3 regions of the Agarivorans aestuarii genome follow, and region 1 is predicted to be linked to each of the others. Evidence: predicted binding sites of a transcription regulator. Region 1 holds the regulator's gene; each other region holds the start of a gene.

What was found. Region 1 encodes LexA, which represses DNA repair genes until DNA is damaged. Its sites were predicted from a motif close to TACTGTATNNNNATACAGTA; they were not measured.
Region 2: a site for LexA is predicted at 1,442-1,461, ahead of dinB (DNA polymerase IV). Genes of this name have one in related genera too.
Region 3: a site for LexA is predicted at 4,045-4,064, ahead of ruvA (Holliday junction branch migration protein RuvA). Genes of this name have one in related genera too.

Annotation. Positions count from the first base shown of each region.
Region 1 is NZ_AP023033.1:394,056-401,707, reverse strand. It holds gene K5609_RS01885 (cytochrome c oxidase subunit 3) at 1-576, opposite strand, end outside; gene K5609_RS01880 (cytochrome c oxidase assembly protein) at 560-1,138, opposite strand; gene ctaD (cytochrome c oxidase subunit I) at 1,140-2,732, opposite strand; gene coxB (cytochrome c oxidase subunit II) at 2,744-3,850, opposite strand; gene lexA (transcriptional repressor LexA) at 4,142-4,789, opposite strand; gene K5609_RS01860 (DUF1289 domain-containing protein) at 5,602-5,772, shown strand; gene K5609_RS01855 (DUF1254 domain-containing protein) at 6,027-7,022, opposite strand; gene K5609_RS01850 (homocysteine S-methyltransferase family protein) at 7,526-7,652, shown strand, end outside.
Region 2 is NZ_AP023033.1:3,091,489-3,099,140, reverse strand. It holds gene K5609_RS14385 (hybrid-cluster NAD(P)-dependent oxidoreductase) at 1-1,309, opposite strand, end outside; gene dinB (DNA polymerase IV) at 1,476-2,570, shown strand; gene K5609_RS14375 (aminoacyl-histidine dipeptidase) at 2,717-4,180, opposite strand; gene K5609_RS14370 (NCS2 family permease) at 4,584-5,873, shown strand; gene K5609_RS14365 (alpha/beta hydrolase) at 5,970-7,199, shown strand; gene crl (sigma factor-binding protein Crl) at 7,276-7,652, shown strand, end outside.
Region 3 is NZ_AP023033.1:2,176,753-2,184,404, reverse strand. It holds gene tolA (cell envelope integrity protein TolA) at 1-653, opposite strand, end outside; gene tolR (protein TolR) at 667-1,104, opposite strand; gene tolQ (protein TolQ) at 1,116-1,799, opposite strand; gene ybgC (tol-pal system-associated acyl-CoA thioesterase) at 1,789-2,187, opposite strand; gene ruvB (Holliday junction branch migration DNA helicase RuvB) at 2,361-3,368, opposite strand; gene ruvA (Holliday junction branch migration protein RuvA) at 3,383-4,003, opposite strand; gene K5609_RS10145 (efflux RND transporter permease subunit) at 4,151-7,252, opposite strand; gene K5609_RS10140 (efflux RND transporter periplasmic adaptor subunit) at 7,245-7,652, opposite strand, start outside.

The DNA of each region.
Region 1 (7,652 bases):
GGCTAACCACATTTTAAGTGGCCCACGTTTATCTTTCTCTAAACTCACATGAGCAAAGTGCAAAGTCACTGACGAAATCACCAGTATTACAGTATTCAACAGTGGCAAGCCGAACCAGCCCATCGCTTGGGTTGTTGTACCGCCGGGCGTTTCAACTAGCGGCCACATGGCAGTAAACTCTGGCCATAACACCGCGCCAGTCATTTCATTATTACCAGCACCGCCCAACCAAGGCACAGCAATCATTCTGGCGTAGAATAACGCTCCGAAGAATGCACCAAAGAACATTACTTCAGAGAAAATAAACCAACTCATGCCTTGGCGAAAAGAGCGGTCCATTTGGGCACTATATAAGCCATCCATACTCTCCTGGATAACATTGCCAAACCAACCAAACATCATGGTAACAATTACCACAAAGCCACAAGACAATATCCATAGGCCGTAACTTTGTTCACTGCCCATTTGTTGAACAGAAAACCCAGCGCCCATTGCAATTAGGAATAAACCCACCGCGCCAACAATTGGCCATATACTTTGTGCGGGAACGTAATATTTCTCATAAGGCTGCGTCATTGCCCACCTCTCCATCGGCACTTACTTGTGCAGTTTCAGATTCAATCGGCTCGCCCTCTACAGCAAATAAGGTGTAAGCCAAGGTTAAGGTATTTATATCTTTAGGTAACTCAGGATCTACATAGAAGAACAATGGCATGTCTTGTTGCTGACCCGGAGCTAGGGTTTGCTGCTCAAAACAAAAGCAGCTGACTTTTTTTAGATGATTGGCCGCCAAACCAGGACTAACCGAAGGAACCGCCTGCACAGTGCCACGTTTGGGAGTAAGGTTACTGGCACTAAAATCAACCTGTAGAGTCTCACCTGGATGGACTTTTACTTGGTTAACCTTAGGGCCAAACTTCCAATTAAGCCCTTGCGGTACATAGCTAATAAACTCCACGGTTACGGTGCGCTGTTGGTCAGTAACAAGGCTTAATTCACTGGCTTCTGTAGCTGTTTTGCCGTTAATGCCGGTAACCTGACAAAACACGTCATAGAGCGGCACCAAGGCGTAACCAAAGCCGAACATAGCCACTACTACAAGCAGCAGCTTTGTGACTAAACGGCCATGGCCAAGCATATTATTTAATCTCCGGCGGTGTAGAGAAACTGTGGTAAGGCGCTGGCGATGGCAATGCATCCCATTCTAAGCCCTCTGCGCCTTCCCAAGGTTTAGCCGGAGCAGGTTCACCGCTTCGAATACACTTGATAACCATGTACAAGAAGATGAATTGAGACAAACCAAAGGCAAAGCCACCAATACTCACAATGGCGTTAACATCGGCAAACTGCAGGGCATAGTCTGGAATACGCCGTGGCATACCACCTAAGCCTAAAAAGTGCATAGGGAAGAACAGCACATTCACCGAGATAAGCGAACACCAAAAGTGCAACCTACCCAAACCTTCGTCGTACATGTTGCCAGTCCACTTGGGTAGCCAATAATAAGCAGCAGCCATAATCGAGAATACCGCGCCAGTTACCAATACATAATGGAAGTGCGCCACCACAAAATAAGTGTCGTGATATTGGAAGTCCACCGGCGTAATCGCCAGCATTAATCCCGAGAACCCACCTATGGTGAACAGCACAATAAAGGCCAGTGCGAATAACATCGGCGTTTCAAAGGTCATTGAACCGCGCCACATGGTGGCTACCCAGTTAAATACCTTCACCCCAGTAGGCACCGAGATCAGCATGGTACAAAACATGAAGAACAACTCAGCCGCAACAGGCATACCAGTAGTAAACATATGGTGCGCCCACACAATGAAGCTTAAACCAGCAATAGATGCAGTGGCGTAAACCATCGAGGCATAACCAAATAACCTTTTACGAGAGAAGGCTGGAACAATCGCCGAGATAATGCCGAATGACGGCAAAATCATAATGTAAACTTCGGGGTGGCCAAAGAACCAGAATATGTGCTGAAACAGTACAGGGTCTCCCCCGCCGGCGGCATCAAAAAACGACGTGCCAAAATACTTGTCTGTAAGCACCATGGTCACTGCACCCGCTAATACCGGCATCACAGCAATCAACAAAAATGCGGTAATAAACCAAGTCCACACAAATAGCGGTAACTTCATGTAAGTCATGCCGGGTGCACGTAAGTTCATAATGGTTACAATCACATTGATCGCCCCCATAATCGAACTGATGCCCATAATATGCACCGAGAATACAAACAAGGCAGTACTATCAGGGCTGTAGTTAGTAGAAAGCGGTGCGTAGAAAGTCCAACCAAAGTTGGGGCCACCGCCTTCCATAAATAACGAAGCTAACAGCATGGTGAAAGCAAAAGGTAGAATCCAGAAGCTCCAGTTATTCATCCGAGGTAAGGCCATATCTGGCGCGCCAATCATCATTGGAATCAGCCAGTTAGCCAATCCAGTAAAGGCTGGCATTACTGCACCAAACACCATAATAAGGCCATGCATGGTGGTCATTTGGTTAAAAAAGTTAGGTTCAACCAGCTGTAAGCCAGGTTGAAACAGTTCTGCGCGAATAACCATAGCCATTGCGCCACCGGTAATAAACATGGCAAAACTGAACCACAAATACATAGAGCCAATGTCTTTGTGGTTAGTGGTTAATACCCAACGCATAAGGCCGCGAGGGGCGCCGTGATGGTGCTCGTCATGGTCAGCATGAACGTCACTAATCGTGCTCATTATTTCTCTCCCTACTGCGCTGCGTTTTGCACGGCCACAACATCCTTGGCCTGCACTAAATCACCGGTATCATTACCCCAAGCATTGCGCTCGTAAGTAATTACAGCAGCCAGTTCTTTTAAACCTAGCTGTTTACCAAAGGCTTGCATTGCAGTGCCTGGTACCCCGTGTACAACCACTTCGATGTGTTTAGTTACATCCCCCACCGCAATTGGGCTGTCTTTAAGACCAGGGAATACACCCGGTAAACCTTCACCATTAACTTGGTGACAAGCCGCACAGCTTTTGTCGTAGACTTTTTTGCCCAGCGACATCAGCTCATCTTGTTCCATGGTCATAGCCACCAGCTCCAACTCTTGGGCTTTCTTAGCTAGATAAGCCGCTTCTTCTTCGGCTAACCAGGTATCGTAGTCGGCCTGAGTTTTAGCAATAACCACAATCGGCATAAAACCGTGGTCTTTACCACATAACTCAGCACACTGGCCGCGGTATATGCCGGGTTTATCAATGATGGTCCAAGCCTCATTAATAAAGCCTGGGTTGGCGTCTTTCTTAACTGCAAAATCAGGTACCCACCAGGAGTGGATAACATCTTCTGAAGTCATCAAGAACCGCACTTTTTTATCGATGGGCAATACCAGCGGACGGTCTACCTCAAGCAAGTAGTTTTTGCGTTTTTCCAGCTTGCCGTTAACTTCATCCATATCAGATGCCAGCACACTGTAGAATTCCAGTTCACGGTCAAAGTATTTGTAATGCCACTTCCACTGGGACCCTGTTACTTGAATGGTGATATCGGCATCGGAAGGATCTTCCATGGCCAACAGGGTTTTAGTGGCAGGAATCGCCATCCCTATCAAAATAATGAAAGGAACGATGGTCCAAATAATTTCTACTTTGGTACTTTCATGAAATTGAGCCGGCTTGGCCCCTTTAGACTTGCGATGATGAAAAATAGCCCAGAACATGGCGCCAAACACCAGCACCCCAATAGCACAACAAATATAAAAAATTGTCATGTGCAGGCCATAAACCTGCTCACTAATGGCGGTAACACCCGGACGTAAGTTGAATGACATTTCTTGCGCAAATACTTGCGACGAAAAGAATGTCAGCATTATTAGCTGAATCCATCGGCCCACAGCGCTCTCCTTTGCTAGTAGCCAACGACAACAACTCTCCAAACTAGGAAAGTAGCTGCAGAAAAAGGGAAATCCCCCACCCCAAAAGTAGTAGACAGCAACAGCTAAATACAAGCTACTGCTTATAAATTAACCCCTAAGTTAAAGAAATGTAAATATATTGTTGAGATTTTTATGGATAAACACGAAAGATGTGATGCTAACGACAAAAGCCCAAATCAGGCTGATTTGGGCTTAAAAAAGGCGGAACTTATTGCTATGTAAGGCTTACATCCAATCGGCAGTGCGAATAATGCCTACCGCTAAACCTTCAATTTCGATGCTTTGATATTCTAAATCAACTTCAATAGTAGAGAGTTCTTCATTCTCTGGATGCAGGTAAACCATTTTACCGTCGCGCTCAAAACGCTTAACCGTAACATCGTCTTCTAAACGCGCCACCACCACTTGGCCGTTGTGAACATCATTGGTTTTATGCACAGCCAGTAAATCACCATCCATTATGCCAATATCCTTCATGCTCATACCTTGCACCCGCAGCAAATAATCTGCATGCGGGTTAAACAGATTAGCATCTACCGCATAGTGCGACTCTACATGCTCTTGCGCCAAAATAGGCTCACCGGCAGCCACTTGGCCAATTAAAGGTAAACCCGGCTCTGCTTCCTCGGCCGCAGACTCATTGGCACTGGCGGGCAAGTACGCTTCACTTAAACGGATACCACGCGAAGCCCCCGGGATCATCTCAATAGCGCCCTTTTTAGCTAAAGCACGTAAGTGCTCTTCAGCCGCATTAGCTGAGCGAAAGCCCAACTCCTTGGCAATTTCTGCGCGAGTTGGCGGCATTCCGGTATCGGAAATATGGCGGCGAATAAGTTCAAAGACTTCGGTTTGACGAGGTGTTAAGGGCTTCATAATTTACCTGTAGGTTTATACAGCGCACTGTTAGTATATACAGCATAGATAATGAAGCAAGGCTTTATCTAAATCAGTGACTTATTTGTAGGATTCAGTTTCATTGGAATTCTTTCCGCTACTTTGAAACTACACCCGATATTTCGTGACACCAGTCACAAATAGATAGAATTCAGGATAAAAGAAAGATACGAAGAGTAAAGCTAACTCGCTATTGGACAAAACCGTTTCACACACTCTATAGCCAAGACCATGCTTTTCAATCCCATCATCTTCGCCGAGTAGCGCAAATGAACAAGGGAGCAGAGTTGAAGTCTGTTTGAGCGTAGCGAGTTACTTCAACTCCCTTGCGAATGCGCAACGGAGGATCTAAGAAGATGCAGGGCGAGTTTTCTTTTTGCTTCGTTTTTCTTTGCTCGTCAAAGAAAAATGACGTCGCCGCAGGCGAAAGCCTTTACTCTATAGTTAACACATAATGGGGCAAAACCTTGTTAGCCTATCGACTGGTATAACAAATCTCTGGACAAAAACTGAGTTAGAAAGGTTTTTTATAGCGCTACTTTTAACCGTAAAACATGACGCGAAAACATACGAAAAATTGAAATTTTCCGCTCGAACACGAACCAACTTTAAGCTGCTGAAATTAAAAGTGAAAACCCAAAAACATTCGCACCAGCTTTAAAATTTATTTCACTATTAAGTGAATTTCTAACACTAAATTTCGGTACTAAGCGGAATTTTTAGCGTTTTTGAGTTTGCTTAAACGGAAAACTAAACATGAACCCGCGTAATAACTACAACCGATTTTATAAATAATTTCACTCTTAAGCGGTCCTTACATATTTGATGTTTGTAATTTCTCCGGCCCCAAAGGTTGGTGCTTAGGTTGTGGACGGCCTCGCAAAGAGTGTCAAACGTGGAAGACCATGAAACCCTATGATGCCAATAAACTTCAGAAAAGCCTTGAAAAAAGAATGGTGTAAATTAAGGCTGAGGTTAAAGATAACGACTGAATAAAGCCACTTACATCTAATATAATGGCGATGTCATATCTCTCCATTTTTTTGTACTCCTTCAGACTAAATCGGGTACTTCAATTTGCAAATAAGCGAGTTAAAAACTAGCTTAAGGTAGTTAGACTTGGGAAAAGTTTATCGGAGGATCCGCTTGGAAGCTCGTTGCAAACTAAAAGGCCTGCGTGTGCAGACCCATATTATAAGTAACTAAATCAGATTACTTATTTGCTGGGCATGATGCCTTTACTGGGGTCGATGTTATCATCGGCGAGTTGGCTGCTTGGTGCATAGTGACGAACCAATACATTCCACTCTTGCCCTTCTTTAAGCCCGGTTAACGGAATGTTGTTTGCGCCGTATTTGTCTTCATCACAACCAAAATACACGCTGTAACTACCATCTGCATTTGGCTTAGCTACACCGCTGTTGGTGCTTGCGTCGTCATTAAACATAAAGCCATCATCGTTATAAACGGTGAATGACCAAAACCCTTTATTCTTAGGATCTTCAAAGGTCACCGAGTGACATTCGGTTGATTCAAAGTTAGCCGAGTACTGATATACATTGTCTTTAAAGGTGGCGCCGCCCCAGCCGTAAGCAGCCCCTTGAATTCGCTTTTCTGCAATAGTGTAATCATTAGTGCCAAACATTTTTTCTGAATCGCCAACGCCTTGTGCTGCTATCTCTTCTAGTATGCCTTTTTTCACCGGCTCTAATTTGGCTGCTAAAGTCGCTAAATCGTAGCCCGCAAAGATTGGGTAATCATCGCTAGAGGCAGCATCAATTACTAGCTTATCTTGCAACTTGTTAAGCTCTGCAATCTCTTGTTGATCGTGAATATTCGGTAAATACGCTCGCACCATAGCAAACATAAACTTGGTTGAATTTGGTACTTCTAGGGTTTCGTTGCCTTGGGTATATACCATATCGAAGGTTTGATGATTTTCATCAGTAAACTGCACCATAACAAAACGCTCACCGAAGTCAGGAAGGGTAATACTGGCTCCCTTCTCGGTATCTACAACCGCTGTTGAGTAGATCGTGTCACGGTTCATTCGAACAATAGGTTGATCTTCGGTTAACGGTGGTACACGAAAATGCCGCCAAGAATTTACACCATCCGTTGCTTTAGCTTCGGTTACTGCAAAATATTTAGATGTTTCAGCCACAATATAATTATCGCGAGTTACCTCTATTTGAGCCTTAGCAATGCTCAAATACTCAAAGTGGCTAAGGCAAGGGGGGCAACTATAAATTTGTTCATCATGTATGTTCTCTCAATGTTTGATAATAACTACAACTAAAACGTTTATTGCTTAAATTAGGCGTGTCGAACACTTTTTAAAATGCGCGTATGAAGCAAATGGTATTGCTCCTCTCGGTCCAAAATGATCATTTTGCGACTGGTCACTAAGATACGGTTTATATTTGCCGCTTTCATGCCAAGACTTAAGTGCTTGCTAGCCTTAAGAGTAGTTCATAAGCAGTGGGATGAATAAAGCCTATGCTGCTGCGTTTTTACAATCCACTTTAGCGCTAAAATGCCCTCCAGATGTTACTAGCCTTAAACGACTTCATAGAGCTTTGAACTTTTTCATTGAGCATGCTTAAAGGTAGAGCTAGCTTAATCAACATGAACAAATTTCATTATTTTGATATCGAATTTGAATTAGACTCACCATGATAGTTCGAACAGCTCACAGTGGTGGTATAAGAAGTTATGGGTAAACATGTAGTAGTGCTAGATGGTGGCATGGGCCGAGAGCTTAAAAGAATGGGCGCACCTTTTTCACAACCTTTATGGAGTGCTCAAGCACTGATTGAATCCCCTGCTTTAGTGCGCCAAG
Region 2 (7,652 bases), 2.0 Mb from region 1:
GAGCACTATGCAAAAACACAATATCTCTGTCGATATTCAAATCACTTAAATAGCGTAGCATCGACAACATAGGGGTAATACCACTACCGGCGGAGAGTAAAAGTAATTTGGCATTGCTACTTTGCTTAACATGAAAATCGCCATCAGGGGCATGGGCTTTTAAGCTCATGCCTGGCTTGAGGGTATCATGAAGCCAGTTAGACACTTGGCCATTAAGCACCCGTTTAACGGTAATGGCTAAGCGTTGTGGGCGAGTAGGGGAGCTAGAAAGCGTGTAGTTGCGGCGCAGTGGCTTTCCGTCAACTTCAAACTCGAAGCCTATATATTGGCCTGGCAAATATTCGCTCAAGGTTTGCTCGGGGGCCTCAAAGATAAAGGTTTTTACATCGTGAGTTTCTTGTTTTACTGCTAAACAACGTAACTCAAGTGCCTCACCTTGTTGCCACTGTTGTTTGTCTGGGGAAGCTTGGCTTCGTTTATTTACGTTTTCTGGGTAACGCTCTGGTGTGCGAGTTTCAAGCACTTCTACTGGGTCGTATAAGCTAATATTTCCGCTGTTAAGCGCAACGACATTTTGCCCAAAATAAAGATTGCCGTCTTCACCTTGGCGATACTTAGCTAGAGTACTAAGTGGTTCTTTGTTGGCATCAAACTCACCAGTGCGCTGGTCAAGGGTGGTAAATACACAACGTGAGCAAGGGTTTTGCACTTCAAATTCTACTTCACCAATCTTAAAGCGCTTCCAGCCGTCCTCGGCAAAAGCATCGGTATTTTTAACCACTAAGTTGGGGCGAAATTGTTCCATGCTGTGTTTGGTGGTAGAGCGTAGGTTCAAGTCTTCAAGTGATGCTTCTGAGATCAGTAACAGTGGGTAACCATCGGCAAAGGCGACTTGGCTTTCACGCTGTTTTACCAAACGAGATGAATGTTCACCAAAAAATACTAAGTGGCATTTTTCCCCCAAATAGCGACTAAACCATTGGTCGTAAGATTCACTGCAATGCTGGGCTTGCACTGTATCCTTCCAAATCATTATCTCTTTATAGTGACTAGAGAACTCGGCATATTGTATCGCTAAGTTTGGCATGTTCTCGGCTCTTAGCTGCAAACCTGTTTGGGTAAGCGCAGCATGAACTTGAGCCAACTTTGGGTGAGTACGTGCGGTAATTTGTTTGCCATCCGGTTGGCAAACCACAAAGCGTCGGTCAAAGGCTAAGCCATGTTCTTCAACAAAGGCATGATTTAGATGAATACCTGCGGTTGATTTGATCGGATAAACACTTAATTGACTAACACGAGCATCATTCACTGCTTGAGCTTCCTTTTGCCTATTTAATCTAGCAATAGTACTCAAGGTGATTTCATCAAGCTATAGCTAACAGCTGGTTTCCTCATGCTATTTGCTAAATTGTTCACTTGGCAAATTGAATACTAATATTTATACTGTTTTTATATACAGTTTTGAGGCGATAGCTGTGGCAGATTTACAGCCAATACAACGTAAAATAATCCATGTAGATATGGACTGTTTTTATGCAGCTGTAGAAATGCGAGACCAGCCAGAGCTAGCCAACGTTCCCTTGGCTGTAGGCGGCATGCGCAGCGGTCGCGGGGTGTTGACGACTTGTAACTACCTTGCGCGTGAATATGGTGTTCGCTCAGCCATGCCAACCCATAAAGCACTGCAACTTTGCCCACATTTGGTATTGGTGCCTCCGCGCATGCAGGTTTATCAGGAAGTGAGCCGAGAGGTACAAAGTGTTTTTCATGATTACGCCGACGCCATTGAGCCATTATCTTTAGATGAAGCCTTTTTGGATGTGAGCAATAGTGAGGCCTGCAAAGGCTCAGCCACTCTTATTGCAGAGCAAATCCGCCAAGATATCTTTGCTAAAACAGGTCTAACAGCTTCTGCTGGTGTAGCACCAGTTAAGTTCTTAGCCAAAATTGCTTCAGACTTAAACAAGCCCAATGGCCTGTATGTAATTAAGCCTGAGCAAGTGAGCGAATTTATCGAGACGCTGGCGTTGGAAAAAATCTCTGGGGTGGGCAAGGTGAGTATTGAAAAGTTGCACCATCAAGGCTTATATACTGGCGGTGATATTCGCCGAGCCGATAAAGATAAGTTAAAGCAACTATTTGGGAAGTTTGGCGAGATGTTATGGTTGCGCTGCCAAGGGGTGGATGAGCGGGCGGTAAGTAACGATCGTAAGCGAAAATCCGTGGCTGTAGAGCGCACCTTTGCCAAAGATGAAGGCAATCCTGCTATTTTGATTGAGCGTTTGTTAGCTTTGCTGCCAGAGTTAAAGCGGCGTAGTGAAAAGCATTTAAAGCAAGCCAAAATGAATAAACTTGGGGTGAAGATTAAGTTTGCTGACTTTCAACAAACCACTAAAGAGCAACAGTGTCAGCGTATTGATGAGTCGGCATTATTAGAATTGTTTGAAGAAGCGTTCGCTAGAGGAAAAGGTAAGGCCGTTCGACTGATAGGTTTACATATTGGTTTGGCCTATGAGCAGCAAAACCAGTCACCACAACTGGTTTTGCCCTTCGAGCCCTTAACTACTTAGTGAGGTCTCGGTCGTAGCTAAGTCGCTTAGCTGTACTTACATTTAAGCCAAAGACTCAAAACGTAGCGATAAGATCTTTGCTTATCTTCATGTTAAGGATGATAGGCAAACAGGCTAATAAACCAGTTTGCTTTTCGCTTAACTAATTAGGCTTTAGCTGGAATGTTGTTAAGTACACTAACTAGTAGTTGCCAGTATTTTTCTACCGCGGCAATTTCTACCTTTTCGTCTGGGCTATGTGGAAACTTAATGGTTGGTCCAAACGATGCCATATCCCACTCTGGGTAAGCGCTTTTAAATAAACCGCATTCTAGGCCGGCGTGAATAACCATTACATTTGGGCACTTGCCAAATAGCTCTTGGTAGCTTTGTTGAACTACGCTTTTCATTACCGAGTCTGCTTCAGGCTTCCAACCAGGGTAAGCGCCAGTATGGCTTACTTCTGCATCGGTTAAGCTGAATAGTGAAGCTAGGCTTGCCTCTACTTGTAAGCGGCTTGAATCAATAAGCGAGCGGACTAAAATTTTAGCGTCGATAGTGGATTCTGTTTGGCTAATTACGCCCAGGTTTAGCGAAGTTTCTACAACACCTGTTACCGTTTGGCTCATGCTCACCACGCCATTGGTGCAGGCATTTAAACTGGCGATAAGTTGTTGAGATAAGTTTGTGCTCAAGCTTTGCTCTGGAGTAGTAAGCTGCTCATTGCTAATGCTTAAGCCTGTTTCAACTAAGCCAAATTCATCGATGAACTGGCTGCGCTGCTGTTCGATAACTTGCTCAAGTTCGGCTTGCTTGGCTGCATTAAATACCAAGGTACAGCTTGCTTCGCGAGGAATGGCATTGCGCAGGCTTCCACCTTGAATCTGGCAAATTACTGGTTCAATGCCTTGCTGCTGCAGAGCTGCTAATAAACGCACTAACAGTTTATTAGCGTTGGCTCGGCCGGTATCAATGTCACAACCTGAGTGACCGCCTTTTAAGCCTTTAACTGTTAACTCTACGGCTAGTTGCTCTGCGTTAGTAGCTTGCTGTTCTAGGGGGAAGCTTACGTTAGTATCGCCGCCGCCAGCACAACCCATATACACTTCACCTTCTTGCTCTGAGTCGGTGTTAATCAGCAGTTTGCCTTCTAATACACCAGCTTGTAAGCCAAAAGCGCCGGTCATTCCTGCTTCTTCGTCAATAGTGAACAAGGCTTCTATAGGGCCATGAGCAATCTCGTTACTGGTTAAAATGGCCAGTATTGATGCGCCACCAATGCCGTTGTCTGCACCTAGGGTGGTGCCTTCTGCGGTTACCCACTCGCCATCTATGTAAGGGCGGATGGGATCTTTGGTAAAGTCGTGCTGAGTGTCGTTATTAGCTTGCGGCACCATGTCTAAGTGGGCTTGCAAGATTACCCCTTGGCGATCTTCCATGCCAGCGGTGGCTGGCTTTTTGATGATTACATTGCCAACTTCGTCTTGAAAATGCTCAAGTTGGTGCTCAGCGGCCAAACCCATTACCCAGTCAATCATTGCTTGTTCATGTTTAGAGGGGTGGGGAATAGAACACATGGTTTCGAAGTGTTGCCATAAGCCCTGAGGGTGAAGTGAAGATAGTGTAGACACAAAGCCACCTTTTAATTGTATTACTAGTATGAATAGGACTTTATCAGCTAGAAACCTTGAATATAAGTCTGTTTATGTGCTTTTCGTTGGAATAATTGTTTGTGAGCAATAAAGCTACTGTTCAACTGATTGTTTTCTTAATAGTGGCTAGCATGATAATCACTATCAAGAAAGTATCAAAATTCCCATATAAACTAAATAATCTCAGCAACTCGACGCATATTAACGCTATGAGTTGGTGATTTTAGCTTTTTTTGCTGATCTAGCGCAGGTTGGTTGCATCATCGGCTAGCTTCTTAGATTTGGGATGAATATAATGCCACGCGATTTCTGCTAGCAGCATAACGGAGTGCCTGTTAGTGGTCCAAATAACCAACTGTCTGTCCAAGGAACATACGCCGCTATGTTAGAGAAATTATTTAAGCTAAAAGAGCACGGAACCAATGTGCGCACAGAGGTCATTGCAGGTTTAACCACCTTCTTAACTATGGCCTACATTATCTTTGTTAACCCTAGCATGCTTGCTGCTACAGAGATGGATCAAGGTGCAGTATTTGTTGCAACCTGTTTGGCTGCGGCCATTGGCTGTTTCATTATGGGCCTGTACGCTAACTACCCAATTGCTCAAGCGCCTGGCATGGGCTTAAATGCCTTTTTCACCTACGGCGTTGTACTAGGCATGGGCCATACTTGGCAGGTTGCTTTAGGTGCAGTGTTCTTGTCGGGTGTTATCTTCATTTTGCTAAGCCTATTTAAAGTGCGTGAGTGGATTATTAACTCGATTCCGCAAACTTTACGTGTAGGTATTGCTGCAGGTATCGGTTTATTCCTTGGTTTTATTGCGCTTAAAAACGCAGGTATTGTGGTTGATAACCCAGCTACTTTAGTAAGTTTAGGCAGCGAAAACCCGCACCAGATGATTCTGGCTGCTTTAGGTTTCTTCTTAATTATTGGCCTTGAATACCGCAAGGTAAAAGGCGGCGTATTAATCTCTATCCTAGCAATTACGGTACTGTCTATTATATTGGGATACACCCAATATGGCGGCATTGTATCTATGCCACCAAATCCAGCGCCGACCTTCTTACAGCTAGATATTATGGGTGCCTTAGATGTCACCATGATTAGCGTTATTTTTGCCTTCTTGTTTGTAGATTTATTCGACACTGCAGGTACCTTAACGGCAGTTGCCCAACGCGGTAACTTGCTTGACGAGAAAGGCCGTTTACCTAATCTTAAAAAAGCGTTGATGGCAGACTCTAGTGCTACTATTGCCGGTTCATTATTAGGTACTTCAAGCACTACTTCTTACATTGAAAGTGGTGCTGGTGTAGAAGCCGGTGGCCGTACTGGTTTAACTGCTGTGGTTGTGGGCATTCTGTTTATTCTTGCTCTATTGTTCTCGCCGTTGGCGGGTATGATTCCAGCTTATGCAACAGCTGGCGCACTGTTCTACGTATGTACCTTAATGCTATCGGGCTTAATTAATGTAGATTGGACAGACCTTACTGAAGCTGCTCCAGCAGCGATTGTAGCTATTTTAATGCCACTGTCGTTCTCTATCGCAGACGGTATCGCTTTGGGCTTTATCTCTTACGCGGTAATTAAGCTACTCGCGGGTCGTTATAAAGAAGTACCATTAAGTGTTTGGGTACTAGCTGCTGTATTTGTGCTTAAGTTCGCTTTCTTCTAAAGCTGACAAATTCAGAATACATGCTAAGCCGTCACATCGTGGCGGCTTTTTTTTGTGATATATTTTATAAATTGATAAGCAAGTGAGTAGGTTGTTTTGAAAGAAAATCTGTCAGAAGTATTGTTTAAACCACGTATTAATGTGGTGGAAACATCCACCGTGTCTAACTCGAGCGCGGCTCAATTAACCGCGGTAGGCCAAGAAGAAGGTCGCAATTGGTATCGTATCCTGCGCAGAGAGTACTGGGCTTGGCTAGGTTTGGATCCTATTGAAACAGAAAGCCTGTTTGCCGACATCGCAATGTGCGATAAACCGCGCACTAGCGAGTTGCTCGATACCATTGGCGGTTACCAGCCGGGCAACTGGAACTACGAATGGATGCAACGTGCAGTTAAACACCAAATTTCAGCTAAAGATGCCGAGCAAAATGGTCAGCGAGATAAAGCCTACCAAGAGTTTTTGCTAGCCAGTTATAGCGCCACTATTGCTGCCTACCCACATTTTAAGGGTGATGATTTAGTTGCTTCAGCTCATGCTTTAGCTCACAGCAATTTAATGGCTGCTACAGAGCAAAGTAAATATGAGTGTAAAACCATAAACGTACCGATAGACGGTAAACAAGTTGCTTGTTATTTGCATCTTCCAGATACCGACTCGGTAAAACCAGTGGTGATGGTGAGTGGCGGCTTAGACACCATTCAAACTGAGCTTTACCCGTTTTTTGAACGCTTCTTAGCGCCTGCAGGTATTGCCATGTTAACCGTAGACATGCCAGGAGCGGGGCATTGCCTTAACTGGAAGCTGCAACAAGATAGCAGCCGTATTCACTTAGCCATTCTCGATCACTTACCTCAAGTGCCCTGGGTGGATCATGCCCGTGTTGCCATGTTGGGTTATCGCTTTGCCGGTAATGTAGCCGCTCGCTTGGCCTTTGTTGCCGCAGAGCGTCTGCGCGCAGTGGTTACTATTGGTGCGCCAGTAGACCGATTATTTAGCGATATACAGCGATTTAATAACTTACCGCAAATGTATCAAGATTGTTTAGCTAATCGCAGTGGGGTTAATGCCTCAAATACTGAAGGACTCTATTATCGCTGTATGCCTTTGTCCTTGAAAACTCAGGGCATACTTGGCGGGCCAAGAACAAAGTTGCCAATGTTTGTGGTTGGCCGTAAAAATGACGCAATATGCCCAGAAACCGATGTTTCTTTACTTAGTATGGCTTCGCCAAATTGCAAGGTTGAAGTGCTGAAAGAGCTTGATTCACTACAAAATTACAATCAGATCTTCACTAAGGTCACGCATTGGCTACAAAAGCAATTGTGATTTAGCTTAATTGTGGTCATTATGGACATACGGTACGTTATACAAACTATTGTCCTACTGTGGAGAGATTAAGCGCATGGAAGTGACTTGGCCAAGCCATGGAAAGTTAACATCGAGATTTACGGCCATGGGTCCGTATTTTCGTAAAGAACACAGCAGCAAAGAAATGTACTTTTTTGATTGCCTTGCCTCTTGTGTAAGCTCTAAACCTGCAGCTGATGAACGCGAGTTTTATGGCTGGTGGTTTGAATTACGGGTAAACGAAGACAGTTTTGAATACCACTACTGGTTTGGTTTATACGACAAGCAAGGCGAATGGCAGGAAGGTACCATTCCGAGTAAACACCAAACAGAAGTGCAACAGTCACTAGAGGTGTTTTATCAAAAGCTGCTGGATACACTGCAAAAGTTGGAGTTAGACCTAAGCGCTGCCCCCTCTTTGTCCCCCAATTT
Region 3 (7,652 bases), 1.8 Mb from region 1:
TCTTGGCGAGCAATTTCAGCTTGGCGTTTGCGCTCTGCTTCCGCTTTGGCTGCTTTCTCTTTTGCAATTCGGGCTTCTTCTTCTTTACGTTTACGTAGCTCTTCAGCCTTACGAGCAGCTTCTTCGGCTTCTTTAGCCGCTTGCTCTGCTTTGCGTTGCTCTTCAAGTTTACGTACTCGCTCAGCTTCAGCAGCCACTGCAGCAGCTTCCGCTACTTTGCGTTGTTCTTCTTTCTTTATACGTTCTGCTTCGGCTTTAGCGGCTTTTTGTTGCTCAAGCTTTTGTTTTTCTTTAGCTCGGCGCGCTTGTTCATCGGCTTTACGTTTAGCATCTTCTTGTTGACGTTTTTCTAGCTCTAACTGCTTAATGCGCTTCTCTTCAGCTAAACGCTTTTTGCGTGCTTGCTCGGCTTCTTTTTCAGCTTTAGCAATCCGTTGTTGTTCTTGTTTGGCTTTATCTTTCTGTTGCTGTTTAATCCGTTCAACTTGCTTTGTCACCTGGTTAATATCTACAGCAGTAGCATTGATAATAGGAGCACTAGGAGTTGGTTCTAATTTAACGCGCTCAAAATCAACCGACCAAACCAAGGCGACAAATAGCACTGCATGCAACAGTATTGAAATTACAATGGATAAGCTAAAAGGCGACTTCAATGCTATTCCTATTTTAATTTTCGTCTGGCTGAGTCATTAAACCCACAGAAGGCACACCGGCACTTTGCAGTAATACCATCAAGTTAATCACTTGCTCGTAGCGCACGTTTTTATCACCACGCACAACCACCGGTAAGTCTGGATCTAATTGCAAATGCGCCATCACCACTGCTTTTAAGTCATCACCCGAAAGAGATTGATTAGTAGAGTTGTTATCTTCGCCAGTATCTAGATAGTACTGGCCACTTTCTGTCACGGTGGCAACTAAAGGCGGTTTACTGTCTTCTGGCATTGCTTCTGCGCTGGCTTGCGGAAGGTCAACTTTTACCCCTTGGGTAATAAGCGGCGCTGTTACCATAAATATGATCAGCAATACCAACATCACATCGATGTACGGTACTACGTTAATCTCGGCAACTAAACGTCGTTTAGGACGTTGATAATGATTCACGCTAGCTCCTCTTAGTTACTACCGCTATGAGTTTGGCGGTGTAAAATGCTAGAGAATTCTTCCATGAAGTTGGCGTAACCATGCTCAAGCTTAGCAACACCCGTTGAAAAGCGGTTAAAGGCAATTACCGCTGGAATAGCTGCAAATAATCCCATCGCTGTTGCAATTAAGGCTTCTGCAATACCTGGAGCAACCATGTTTAAGCTGGCCTGCTGCACTTCACCTAGAGCGATAAAGGCATTCATAATCCCCCATACGGTACCAAATAAGCCAATGTATGGGCTAATCGAACCAATGGTGGCCAGCATAGGCAATTGGTTTTCTAAGGATTCAACTTCGCGAGATAGCGACACACGCATACTACGATACGTACCATCCATTACCGCGTCGGCGCTGCGGCCACTGGTTTTATGTAAACGCACATACTCACGAAAGCCTGAATGGAAAATTTGCTCCATTCCTTGCAGGTGGTCTGCGCGGGCATTGCTCTCTTGATAAAGCTTGTTAAGGTCGACACCGGACCAAAACTTTTGTTCAAAAGCATCACTGGCGGTTTTAGCTGCTTTTAATACTCGATTACGGTTAATGATCATTGCCCACGAATAAACAGACATACTCACTAGCAATAACATTACAAACTTAACTAATAGACTCGCCTGCCAAAACAAGCCGATAAATGACATATCAGAGTGCACCGAGTAAATCCTCTTTTAATGTTTCAGGAATGGCCGTGGCCTTCATTGATGACAATGTGACACAAGCTACAGTGACCGTTCCGTGGGCGATGACTTGTTGATCAGCATTTCTAATGGTTTGTTCAAACACCAAACTGGCTCTCTTCATTTTTTCGATGGTGGTTTCCACCGAGAGCATTTGATTGAATAAAGCAGGAAGTTTGTAGTCAATATTTAGCGAACGCACCACAAAACATAAATCTTGTTTCATTAGTACGTCTTGATCATAGCCTAAGTCACGAAGCCACTCTGTACGGCCCCGTTCGAAGTACTTTATGTGGTTGGCATGATAAACAACCCCGCCAGCATCGGTATCTTCGTAGTAAACCCGAACAGCTAAAACCGACATTACATCTATCCCAAATATATAATTACAAATTACTATACACAGGCTGGTGCCCAAGGTTAAGACTCTAAACACTTAATTTAGATAATTGACAAAGAAAACTGAGATAACGGCTTAAAATTAAACACTTTAAGCCTATTTTTTAGCAATGCTGTCGTTATTAAACGACAGCGTTTTTATCGTTTAGGAAGGTCTAAACCGAGGTGTAAATAGGCTTTATCACTAGCGATACGCCCACGAGGAGTGCGTTGCAAAAAACCCTGTTGAATTAAGAATGGTTCAAGCACATCTTCTATGGTTTCTTTATCTTCGCCAATTGCAGCTGCCAAGTTGTCTAAACCCACCGGGCCACCAGCAAAAGTCTCGGTAATCGCTTTAAGCAACTTGGTATCCATGTAGTCAAAGCCTGCACTGTCTACACTAAGCAAATCAAGAGCTTGGGCTGCAATCTTCTGAGTCACCTTTCCGTCGAACTTAACATCTGCAAAATCGCGTACCCTACGTAACAAACGATTTGCAATACGAGGAGTGCCTCGGGAACGTTTTGCTACTTCCCAAGCGCCTTCTTCATCTAAGTCTAAATTAAGATAATGGGCACTTCGTTTAACGATATCGGCTAAGTCCTTAGTTTTGTAAAACTCTAAGCGTTGCACAATGCCAAAACGGTCACGTAAAGGAGAAGTAAGCATACCTGCGCGGGTGGTTGCACCGATAAGGGTAAACGGTGGTAAGTCTAGCTTAATTGACCGCGCCGCAGGGCCCTCGCCTATCATAATATCCAACTGATAATCTTCCATGGCAGGGTAAAGCACTTCTTCTACCACGGCACTTAAACGGTGGATCTCATCAATAAACAATACATCGCCTGGTTCTAGATTGGTTAGTAGCGCCGCTAAATCACCGGCTTTTTCTAACACCGGTCCAGAAGTAGTTTTAATATTTACGTCTAGCTCGTTGGCCACAATGTTAGCCAAAGTAGTTTTACCTAAGCCGGGCGGGCCAAATATAAGTAAATGGTCTAGGGCATCATCACGACGGCGAGCGGCTTCAATAAATATTTCTAACTGTTCTACAACCGCTTGTTGACCAGTGTAATCTTCAAGCTTTTTGGGCCTAATCGCGCGATCAACTGTTTCTTCTTCTACTATTGGCGTGGCTGCTACTAAACGGTCAGCTTCAATCATCTAAAATACCTTTGTTACAGTGCCGCTTTTAAGGCTTCTCTGATCAGCTCTTCACTGCTCATGCCATTGGTCCACACTAGTTTAACCAACTTATCTGCTTGGTTACCTTTGTAACCCAAAGACTCTAGCGCTGCGGTAGCTTCATCTTTAGGATCTACACTTGCGTGTAAGGGTAAATCTCCATGGCTACTTAGGCTATCACTTATTGGCGTTTCTGGAAGTTCTACGTTCCAGTTTTTCAAGCGGTCTTTCATTTCGACTAGCAAGCGTTCAGCAGTTTTCTTACCGATGCCAGGCACTTTTACTAAGCTTGATAAGTCTTCATGTTTAACGGCAAACACAAACTGCTCACAACTTAAGCCCGATAGTATGGCTAAGGCTACTTTAGGACCAATACCATTTACCTTGATCAATTCTCTAAATAAGGAGCGAGAAGCCTTATCATGAAAACCATAAAGCAACTGGGCATCTTCTCGCACAATAAAGTGAGTTAACAAGCGCACAGACTCACCCAGTTCAGGTAATTGATAAAAACAGTTCATGGGTAATTGAATCTCGTAGCCTACTCCGGCTACGTCAATTAAAACAAACGGTGGGACTTTTTCTTCTAAGGTACCTTTAATGGTAGCGATCACTGCATAGACTCCTAAACTAACTGCGCTTAGCTTAACCTAAAGACTGGATATACATCCAGTCTTTTACAGTTAATTTGTCTGAGAATTCGCTAACAATTGGCTGCAAACAGCTTATTAATAGCTCACCCGTTTTAAGCCTTAGTCCCTCTACAACGATTGATGTTTGTGTACTAAATTCCAATCGGCCAGTACCGCATAGGCTGCTGGAATAATAAACAACACCATCATGGTAGAAGCAATAATACCAAACACTATCGACACCACGATAGGCTGCACAACTTGAGCCTGTAAGCTGGTTTCGAGTAAAAGCGGAAGCAAGCCGGCAGCAGTGGTTAAGGAGGTTAAAAACACCGCTCTAAAACGCTCTTTGCTTGCGTTAACAACAGCCTGATAAACGTCATCCCCTTCATCCAAGTGGTGCCGGATATACTGCACCAGCAATATAGAGTCATTTGTTACAATGCCCGCTAAGGAAATAAAGCCCAAAATAGACGGCATGCTTAAGTTATGGCCTAACAAAAAGTGGCCCCACAATACGCCTATTAAGGCCATGGGAATAACCGTAAGCACCACCACTGGCTCTAAATAACTTCTAAACTGGAAGCTCAAAATAGCAAAAACCCCAAAAATACCAATGGCAAAACTTTTACTTAATGAAGCCCCTACTTTGGCACTTTCTTTAGCCTCTCCTTCAAAATCAACACGCAAACCAGGAAACTGCTTCTGAAGCTCAGGCAGATAACTCCCTTGTACCAATTGCATCACTTCATTGGTATTCGCTACCCGGGTATCGACATCAGCCATTACCGTTACTGTACGCAAGCTATTAATGCGCTGGATACGCACATAAGCCCGTTGATACTCAATGTTTGCGATGGACGATAAAGGTACTTGTTGGCCATCGGCCAGCACAATCGGAAAGTTAGCTAATGCTTGTAAGCTTCCGGACTGTTGCTTGTTTAACCTTACATCAATTTGCATATTCTCTGGGCCAATCTGAAACTCATCAGCTATGGTACCTTGGTAAGAAGCACGAAGTTGTTCCGCCACCATTTGGCCGTTAACCATAAACGACTCCGCCCCTCCTCGAAGTGAAATCACTACCTCTTCTTTACCAGGGCGCATGTCATCTAGAATGCTGTTCACACCTTGGAACTTACCTAGGTAAGCCTGCAGCTCAACCGATGCAGATTTTAAAGTATCAAGATTGGAGTGTTGTAAACGCACTTCAATCGCCCGCCCAGCTGGGCCCATTGTCGGTTGGGTAAAAGCTAAAGCTAAAGGTAATGCTTGATCACCTACCTGTTCCCGCCAAGCAGCAATGAAATCTTCTATGTAACTATTGCGGACCTCTGCAGAAAGCAGATCTAGGCGCACGGTAGCCACGTGAGGGCCTGACTCTCCGGCATCAGCATTAAAATTGTATTGCGCGGTTATATCGTGGATCAGCGTTTGCGGCTCGTTGTTATTGTTGGTGAACTCTTTCCCAACCAGCTGCGCTGCATTAACAATTTCCGTCACTAAGGCTTCGGTTTGGCTTAAACTTGAGCCTGGCGGCAGAATAATTCTGGCTTCTGCGATGTCACCGTCTAATTCTGGAAAGGCGGTGAATTTTACCAATCCGCTAATCACCAAAGAGAACGACAACAGCAACAAGCCCAAAGTTGCACCAAGTGAAATGTAACGCCACTTCACTATGAAGGTAACGGCTGGAACAAGTTTATTTAGTCGAAAACTTTCGAAAGCATTTAGAAATTTTGCTTTAAAGCCACTTGTGGGCCTTTCAATACCCTGATGCTGCAAGGTATGACGAAGGTGGTTAGGCAGGATCAAAAACGCTTCTACCAAGCTAATGCAAAGTACTAATAACAAAGCCATGGGCACCACGCTTAATACTGCACCCATTTGCCCGTCTAACCACATTAAACTACCCAATACAAAAATTGTGGTGAAGAACGACGAGATAACCCCAGGCGCAGCTTTTTTAACCCCTTTAACCACTGCTTGGTCGGCGCTTAGCCCTCGCTCTAGGTGAGCGGCAATCGATTCCGCAATAACAATCGCATCATCCATCATGATGCCAATAGCCATAAGTAGGCCTACCAGCGTCATAATATTTATCGACAGCCCAAATACCGACATCAGGAACAAACCACCCATAAAGGCAACCGGTAAGCCTGCAGCTATCCAGAACGAGTATCGCAACGAGAAAAACAGCCACATACTCAAAAACACCAAGATAATCCCTTGCCAACCATTCTTAAGCATCATGTTTAAGCGATCGCTTAATAGCGAAGACATGTCATTGGTGAGGGTTAAGCTCACCCCCTCAGGGCTAATAAGCCTTTGGTCGTCGACAAACTGCTGTACCGATTGTTTGATGCGCAAGGCATCATCGGCTTTATTTTTGCTAATTTTGAGTACTGCAGAAGGAAGGTTGTTGAACAGTATTTTCTCTTCATCTAATTCAAACCTGTCGCTGATGCTGGCGATATCTCCCAAGTACACCACGCTGCCATTGTTATCTGATGCAATTACCGTTTTAGCTAAGGCAAGAGGATCACGCTTACGTTGATCAAAACGAATCAATAAGTTTTTATCTGTAAGCTCTATGGTCCCGGCCGGCAAATTAATGTTTTGCTGGCTAATGGTATTGGCAACGTCATTAACGCTTAGGTTTAACCTGCGCAGCGCTGTTTGATCTAATTCAACCCGCAACTGATGATCTGAGAAACCACTCACGCTCACCATGGCCACGCCGTAATCTACCTTTAGGCTTTGTTTAAGCTCTTCGGCGTAGGCTTTCAAATCAGGCCAAGACGCTGGCGCGCTAATGGCAATATCTACAACGGGTTCCGCCCAGTCCATTTCTTTAACCACTGGCGGTTCAATTTGCTCAGGAAAATCCTTAATGGCGTTGATTTCAGTTTGAATATCCACCAACATTCGGCCAACGTCGGCGTTACCGTCAAGTTTCACTACTAGTGAGCCTAGCCCTTCAACCGCTTCACAACGGGTTTCTTCGATGCTCGATAAACCATCTACAGCATCTTCCATACGCATACATAAGCTTTCCTCTACTTCACTGGGTGAAGCGCCGGGATAAACCACAGTTGCGATAATGAAAGGGTTAGTAAATTCAGGAAAGGTTTCTCGCTTCAAGGTGCCTAAACTACTGAAGCCAAGCAGCAGAAAACTCACCATAACCAAGTTTGCTAAGGTAGGATGGCGAATAAAGAAATTAAGCATTTGGCGCTTCCTCTACTCGCAGGCTCATCCCCTCTACCGCTGGAATAAGATCATTAAGAATCAGCTGCTCACCACTGCTAATATCTCCGCTGATTGCCACACCCTGCTCAGTTCTAAATATCACAGTCACTGGAACAATGTTCAGCTTGTCTTCGCTGTCCATCAGGTAAATATTGCTGCCGTGCAACGCTCTTTCTGGCACCACAAAGTGTTGCTGCGGATAGCCCTTTATCGTCGCTTGTACATACATGCCCTTAGTCAATGGGATTTGTTGAGCTAAATCCATGCTGGCAATGTCTTGTGCGACTTCTAAGAACATGCCAACGGTGGCTTGTTCAACACTTACTGACTCAGCTACACGGGTTACTTTGGCTGGCCAACGATATTCTATTCCCGAAGC